Linked DNA regions of Lysinibacter sp. HNR. The protein of the gene in region 2 interacts with the protein of the main gene of each other region in a pairwise test. Links are inferred from orthologs where the notes say so. Each region holds a gene or a part of one and is shown on either strand. Other genes may lie near its edges.

Region 1 (3,476 bases), 440 kb from region 2 along the record:
GTATTCTCGTACTTATAACGTAAGAAAATAATTATCTAGCGATATTAGGATAATTCACTCAGGAGAGGTCCATTATGACTCAGCCGCCCCTACCCGATAATGGGAAAGCGCCCGATGATTCCCCCGCAAAACCACCGGAATCTCCCGTCACCCCCGACACACCAGTCTCACCTGTCACACCCGTTGCTCCCGACAGTGCCCCACCGGGAGAAACAATCCCGCAACAGCCTGTAACGCCTCAAACATCTTCCCCACAGTACAACGCCGCACCGCAGGACCCCGCCGCGGCCCAGGGAGCACAGCAAATACCCCAGGGTGTTCCACCGCAGGCACCTCCCTACGATGCTTCCCAGGGTGTTCCATCGCAGGCACCTCCCTACCCGGGTCAGCAGCTACCCACCGCTCCGCCTGTACAACCGGGGTTCTCTGCACCACAGGCATCGGATCCCGTACCCGGCCGAACAATCGGTATCGTCGGACTCGTATTGTCCATTCCCTTCTCGCTAATTGGCCTCATTCTCAGCATCGTTGGACTCGTTCAGTCCAAGAAAGCCGGGGCAAAGAACGTTCCCGCGATCATCGGAATTATTCTGTCGGTTCTCACGATGATAGTGGCCATAATTGCGGTTATAGCGCTCATCTCTTTTTCGCTGAGCATCTATGATGCTTGTGAGCAAAGCGGCGGAGGTCAAATCATGATTAACTCAACGGTTTTTGACTGCCCACCTAGAGGTTACCGCTAAACCTCACGCACTAACCACGCAGGGACTTTGCACCACTAAGCTCTCGCCCGTGATTGTTCACAACATGGCGTTGCGGTGTAAAGTCCCTGTTTTTATGAACAAACATAATCACCACAGTGCGGCGTGATATCCCTAGTTTTAGGATCGGGGAGAAGCCCCTACCCCTCAAGAGCGGAAGGCCCCTCCGACACCAAAATGGCAAATTGGGCGGCGTTCAGAACGGGGATACCCAGTTCTTCCGCTCGAGCCAGTTTTGACCCGGCACCGGGTCCCGCCGCGACGTAGTCGGTTTTCTTTGACACGCTCGACGCGGCCTTACCACCCGCAGCAATGATTGCCTCTTTAGCGCCGTCACGAGTAAAGCCCTCCAGCGTTCCCGTGGCAACAACGGTTAACCCGGATAGAACTCCGCCCTCAACCTGAAGCGCACCCGGCCCCGGATGCCCTGGAACGGAAAAAAGAACCCCCGCATCGGCCCATCTGCGAACGATTTCCTGGTGCCAGTCGACACTAAACCACTCAATGAGCGATTCAGCGATGGTGTCCCCTACGCCCTCAACCTGGGCAAGCTCCTCGTGACTCGCAGCACGGATCGCATCTAGCGAACCAAACCACTCGCTCAGTGCACGGGCAGCTACCGGCCCCACATGTCGAATATTCAGAGAAACCAGCACCCGCCAGAACGGCTTTGTCTTAGCGAGCTCAAGATTCTCAATCAGCTTAATTGCGTTGGCAGAGGGAACCGAATCTGCGTCTCCAGAAAAGACAGAATTCTCTGCAACAAGCTCGCCGTCTTTTTTGGGATCACGGCGACGGCGGAACGGAGTAATCGCACGCTGAGAGCCATCATCATTAAGCTTAGGTAATCCGGTTTCCATGTCCCGTACGACCACAACAACCGGGAAAATATCCTGGATACGGAGGTCAAAAAGCCCCGCCTCACCCACCATGCCGGAGGCATCCGCGAGCGGAGCTCGTTCGGGGTAAAGGGGCTGGGTCAGGGCCAAAGCTCCAACTTCGCCAAGCATCTCAATGTCGAGGCCGCCGCGGGATCCGATGTGCTCAACCCGCCCACGAACCTGGGCAGGGCAGCTACGAGCGTTGGGACAGCGCAGGTCGATATCCCCCTCCTTCATCGCCCGGAGAGGTGTGCCGCACTCCGGACACTCCAGCGGCATCACAAAAGCGTGTTCGCTACCGTTGCGAAGTTCAATAACCGGACCCAAAATTTCGGGGATAACGTCTCCCGCTTTACGAAGGACAACAGTGTCGCCGATCAGCACACCCTTTGCCTTAACAACCTCTTGATTGTGAAGGGTTGCCTGGCTGACGGTTGAGCCCGAGACAAAAACCGGCTCAACAACGGCGTAGGGGGTTGCCCGTCCGGTGCGTCCGATTCCCACCCGAATGTCAAGCAGCTTGGTGTTGACCTGTTCCGGCGGATACTTGTAGGCGATTGCCCAGCGTGGAGCGCGGCTTGTCGAACCGAGCAGGCTCTGCTGTTTCAGATCATCGACCTTCACAACGGTTCCATCGATTTCGTGGATGACGCTCTCAGGCTTGGTGGCAAAACTTTCGATGAAGGAAACCGCGGCGTCAGCGCTGTTGACCACCCGAGCGTAAGGGGATGTGGGCAGCCCCCAGTCGGCCAACAGCTTATACGTATCGGATTGAGAGGTGACCGGGGGGTTCTCCCAGGCACCAATTCCGTGCACCACGAGGCGCAGTTTCTCAAAGCCCTCCCTCATCAGGGCCAGGCGCTCCGCGGATTTTCCTTCGCTTTTCTGTCTGAGGGAGCCGCTTGCCGCATTACGGGGATTGGCAAAAACCTTCTCACCCAGTGCCTCACGACGCGCGTTGAGATCGGCAAAGGCGGCGATGGGGAAGAATATTTCTCCACGAACCTCCACGAGCGGCGGATGCCCCCCGCCACGCAGCCTCTGCGGAATTCCCGGGATAAAACGAACGTTTGCTGTGACGTCCTCCCCCGTGACACCGTCGCCACGGGTTGCCGCGCTCACCAGAACGCCCTGTTCATAACGCAGATTAAGCGCCAGTCCATCAATCTTTAGTTCACAGAGAAAAGTGGGCACATGCTCTAGATCGCGGGACACTCGTTCCACCCAGGATCGAAACTCATCGATCGAAAAGACATTGTCGAGACTATACATGCGCTGGGCGTGAACCACGGGAGCAAAGAGCTCGCTCACTCCCCCTCCCACCCGGCGGGTGGGGCTATCATGAGCCGCGAGCTCGGGAAAGAGTCGCTCGACCTCCTCAAGCCGATGCATGAGCCCGTCATACTCCACATCGGACACGAGGGATTCGTCTCGCTCATAGTAGGCCGATTGTAGCCCTCGAATACGATCGGCCAGCTCGTTCCACTCGACTCGCGCCTCGGCAAAACCGGGGCGGTTCAGAGGAGACTCCGTCCGACCGGTCTCTTCGTGAGGGGTGTCCTCAGTAACGGTGCCGTTTTTCACTGTCACGGATACTCCTTAAATCCCGTTTTACACGGAAGCGGCGTCAACCAGAGTGGATTGAGGTAGTGTCGCACTCACGGTGCGATCAATTGTAAACTGTCCTATCACGCGGGTACCCACGTAGACAACGGCGGTCTGTCCCGGTGCAACCCCGGAAAGCGGCTCTTCCGGAACAACGACAAATTCTTCTGTGGCTCCCACCCTATACACCTCTGCATTCGGGTCGATCGGGGCTACCCGGGCACGAGCG
Region 2 (4,181 bases):
CCGGAAGATCCCCCACTCGGTGTCCCCTGTGGGACCACCTGCTGTACCTCACCCAGCGCCGGAACGTAGACCTGCTCACCGTCGGATATTACGCGTGCCAGGTTCACTGCCGCCGAGTCCGCCTCCGCGGTGAGGCCTCCGGCTACAGCAACCGCGTCTACCAGCCGCACCCCCTCCGTCATAACGTATAGCCCGGGGTTCACAACCTGACCAAGAACGTGAACATAGACCTGCTGCCCACTCCCTGCAGCACGAGGTTCGCTCGGAGTGGAACCCTGGGCGTTTGAAGCTGTCGAGGAGACAGAGTTCTCTAGTTCCTCTGGTGTAGAGTCTGACGCCGCCTCGTCGGATTGCAACCATTCACCCACAACACCCCAACCCACAACAGCGGCAAGCGCCAACACAAAAGCTAGACAGGCAGCAAGCAGAGTGACTCGGAGAGGGTTACGTGCGACGGGGGCCACCGTGGCCTCAGTGCCGGCCGTTAACCCTGCATCTGGCGTCGACACGAACCGGCCTGTCGCCCCCGCATCGGCCGCCAACCCCGGGTCAGCCCCCACCCCGGAATCGACCCCCGCCCCGGTGCCGGAAATCGGCCCTGAGGCAGCGCCCGGTGAGCCAGCCGTTTTAACGGGCCCACGTTCGGGGTCTGATCTGAGATTCCAATGAGACGGAGCAAGTACCATGCGTCCACGCTAGGCCAGGCAGTACCCTAGCGTGGACGGAATACTCAATCAGTGGATAACTTGTCAGTGGCAGATAGCTGTGGTGGGGAACGGCAAGAAGCTATTGCGCCCGGGTAGCGATATTTACAATCTTTGGCGCACGAACAATAACGTTCACGATTTCCCGACCTTCGAGAGAACGCGCCACCGCTTCGCTTCCACGAGCAAGAGCCTCCAGATCATCAGCGGAAATTTGAGGTGAGACCTCCACACGATCACGCAGCTTGCCATCAACCTGAATAACCGCCGTTACCTGATCCTCCACAAGAAGCTCAGGCAAAGCCTTACGCCACACGACGGTGGAAACACTCGCGGGGTATCCAAGTTTGTTCCACATATCCTCGGCAGTGTAGGGCGCAAAAAGATTGAGCGCAACCGTAATAACCTCTGCCGCCTCACGAACGGCGGGGTCCGCCGGACCCACCGCACCGTCGATAGCCTTGCGTGTGACGTTAGTGAGTTCCATCAGGCGAGCGATAACAACGTTAAACTTAAACGACTCGGCCAATCCTGGAACCTCCGCAAGAAAACGGTGGGTGTGCCTTCGCAGTTTTCGATCACCACCGCTCCAATCGACACCGGTTTCACTCGCAACATCCTGCGCCACACGCCACGCCCGGGCAAGGAACTTCGCGGATCCCTGTACCGAAACATCCGCCCAATCGATATCGTCCTCGGGAGGCCCGGCAAACGCAAGGGTGAGGCGCAGGGCATCCGCACCGTGAGCTTTAAGCTCGTCGTCAAACTCAACCAGATTTCCCTTGCTCTTGCTCATCTTGGAACCGTCAAGCAGAACCATCCCCTGGTTCAGGAGAGCGTGGAAGGGCTCTGTGAAGCTCACATACCCCATGTCGTGAAGAACCTTGGTGACAAACCGGGCGTAGAGCAGATGAAGAATCGCGTGCTCCACACCCCCCACGTACTGATCAACCGGAGCCCAGGCATCCGCCATTTCAGGATCAAACGCCCGCGTATCATCGTTGGGGCTCAAGAAACGCAGAAAATACCACGAACTATCCACAAACGTGTCCATGGTATCGGGGTCACGGCGCAGGGTGCGCCCAGTTTGAGGGTCAACAACGGTAGCCCACTCGTCTGCCGCCCCCAGGGGAGACGTTCCCTTGGGCTTGAGATCAAGGCCCTCGCTGGAGGGGAGCCTCACCGGTAGCTGATCCTGCTCGACGGGGATAAGTTCTCCGTCTTCGCCGTGCAAAATCGGGATGGGGGTTCCCCAGTACCGCTGCCTTGAAATCAGCCAGTCGCGCAGACGGTAGGTCTTTGCGGCGCGCCCCGCTCCCATCTCCTCAAGAAGCTCAACGGAACGATTGATAGCGTTGGTCTTGCTCAGACCGTTCAACGGGCCGGAGTTAATAAGACGACCATCGCCCGCCAGCGCCTCCCCTGTGACGGCAGGGTTAATCTGATCAAGCGTTGGGGGCGCAACCACAATATCGTCCTCGTCACGAGCCACAGCGGGCACCACACCCGTCACGGCCGCGGTTGTATCAATCACGACCCGAATCGGCAGCTCAAATTTGCGGGCAAAGTCTAGATCGCGCTGATCGTGGGCGGGCACAGCCATCACCGCGCCGTGCCCGTAGTCCGCCAGAACGTAATCTGCGGTCCAGATGGGGAGGCGCTCTCCGTTGACCGGGTTGGTGGCGTACTTCCCCAGGAAGATGCCCGTCTTCTCACGATCCGCATTCTGTCGATCAACATCGCTGCTCTTGTGAACTGCGGTGAGGTATTCATCAAACGCGACTTGAATCTCGGGAGTAGACTCGGCAGCCAACTCGGCCGCCAGATCGGAGTCCGGAGCAACAACCATAAAGGTCGCGCCAAAGAGCGTGTCGGGCCGAGTGGTGAAGACGGAGATTTTTTCTTCGCGCCCCTCCACCTCAAAGTCAACCTCAGCCCCCTTCGAGCGACCGATCCAGTTGCGCTGCATACTCAGAACCTTGGCGGGCCAGGTGCCCTCAAGCTGGTCGAGATCATCAAGGAGTCTGTCTGCATAGTCGGTGATCTTGAAGTACCACTGGGTCAGCTTTTTCTTAACCACGACGGCACCCGAGCGTTCGGAAGTTCCGTCTTCAAGCACCTGCTCGTTGGCAAGAACCGTCTGATCTACCGGATCCCAGTTAACCCAGCTAGCTTTACGATAGGCCAGGCCCCTTTCGTACATCTTGAGAAACAACCACTGATTCCACTTGTAGTATTCGGGATCGCTTGTGTGAACCACACGGTCCCAGTCAAACGAGGGAGCATAAACACGGAAACTCTTTTTTTGCTGATCAATATTGGCGTAGGTCCACTCCCGCGGATCAACACCCCGTTTGATGGCTGCGTTTTCAGCGGGCAAACCAAAAGAGTCCCATCCGATCGGGTGGAGCACGCTAAAACCCTGCCCGCGCCAGTAGCGCGCCACGGCATCGCCAAAGCAAAAGGCCTCGGCATGCCCCATGTGCAGATCGCCGGAGGGATAAGGAAACATATCAAGAACGTATTTGCGCGGGAGGGAATCAGGCTCCTGCCCGATCTGGAACGGTTTCAACTCCTCCCACACGGGAAGCCATCGATCCTGAATTGCCTGAAAGTCGTATACCTCGTGGGCGGAAGCGCCGTTTTTGTTGCTCAATCGATCCTCTATCGCACGTCTCAATCACTTAGGTCGCAGGGTTGTGACAGACCCACATATAAGAATAGCGCGAACCCGGCTGAGGTATGCGTGGGATTCACCTCGGGGTGGCGGAGCCCGATCAAAGCACCGTATGGTTACTCAAGAAGCCGAGTACACCCCTAACATAGGATTAATAGTTCTATCCCTCAGGGCCTTGCCCGCTTTGCAGCACCACACCCACCCCACAAGGAGCCGAGTGTCACACCACCCGATCGCCACCGAGCGTCTTTTCCTCTGGCGGAGCGAGGGAAAACTGCACGAAATTGCCCCCGACACGGAACGTTCCCTCTTGGCGGCTGACTCTCATCGAGTGTCACACGGACAGGTCGTGGCACTTCATCAGCATCACAAGCGTTTCCGCGATTTCTCTCGAGGCATCGATGCCTCTCTCACAGAGCAGTTGGATGCCTACTACAGGGCCGCGGGATCACTCCTCGGCGACGGGGAGGAATGGTTTCCGCGCTACGAAATACTTGCACCAAACGACACACTCTTCAGTAGTGTTGAGCCACAACAGAAAAAGGGCCCAATTCTCGCCCTCCTGATTCGCCCCGCACCACTCATCACACCGCTGGTTTCGGCGGTGAGTACACTGCGGGACCCCCGACACTCCCCCACCATCAAGGGTCCAGATATCCCGGCTCTTGCCTGCCTTAATAGCTCCACCCGCACAGAGGATATATACGCGCACAATAACTTGGAAGTTTGGCACGAGACCATCATGTGCACTCCCGGCGGAGGACCCGTCGAGGGGACAACGACAAGCCTTCTGTTCTGGC

Evidence for each region. Proteins that work in one complex are often made in the same cells at the same time.
Region 1: the proteins of leuS (region 2) and ligA interact in binary tests that used the Escherichia coli proteins (3 or more experiments, as listed by UniProt). The link is inferred for Lysinibacter sp. HNR from one-to-one orthologs.

The regions. Positions count from the first base shown.
Region 1 is NZ_CP121684.1:1,329,737-1,333,212, reverse strand. The notes cover bases 533-3,476. They hold ligA (NAD-dependent DNA ligase LigA), read right to left. Parts: upstream 3,164-3,476; coding sequence 902-3,163; downstream 533-901. Other genes in these bases: mnmA (tRNA 2-thiouridine(34) synthase MnmA), read right to left, coding at 3,254-3,476; FrondiHNR_RS05890 (DUF4190 domain-containing protein), read left to right, coding at 533-743. Outside these bases: more of FrondiHNR_RS05890, read left to right, coding at 75-532. UniProt on the Escherichia coli protein: DNA ligase that catalyzes the formation of phosphodiester linkages between 5'-phosphoryl and 3'-hydroxyl groups in double-stranded DNA using NAD as a coenzyme and as the energy source for the reaction.
Region 2 is NZ_CP121684.1:1,766,205-1,770,385, forward strand. What follows is about bases 574-3,690. They hold leuS (leucine--tRNA ligase), read right to left. Parts: upstream 3,361-3,690; coding sequence 787-3,360; downstream 574-786. Other genes in these bases: FrondiHNR_RS07965 (helix-hairpin-helix domain-containing protein), read right to left, coding at 574-686; FrondiHNR_RS07975 (aminotransferase class IV), read left to right, coding at 3,599-3,690. Outside these bases: more of FrondiHNR_RS07965, read right to left, coding at 1-573; more of FrondiHNR_RS07975, read left to right, coding at 3,691-4,181.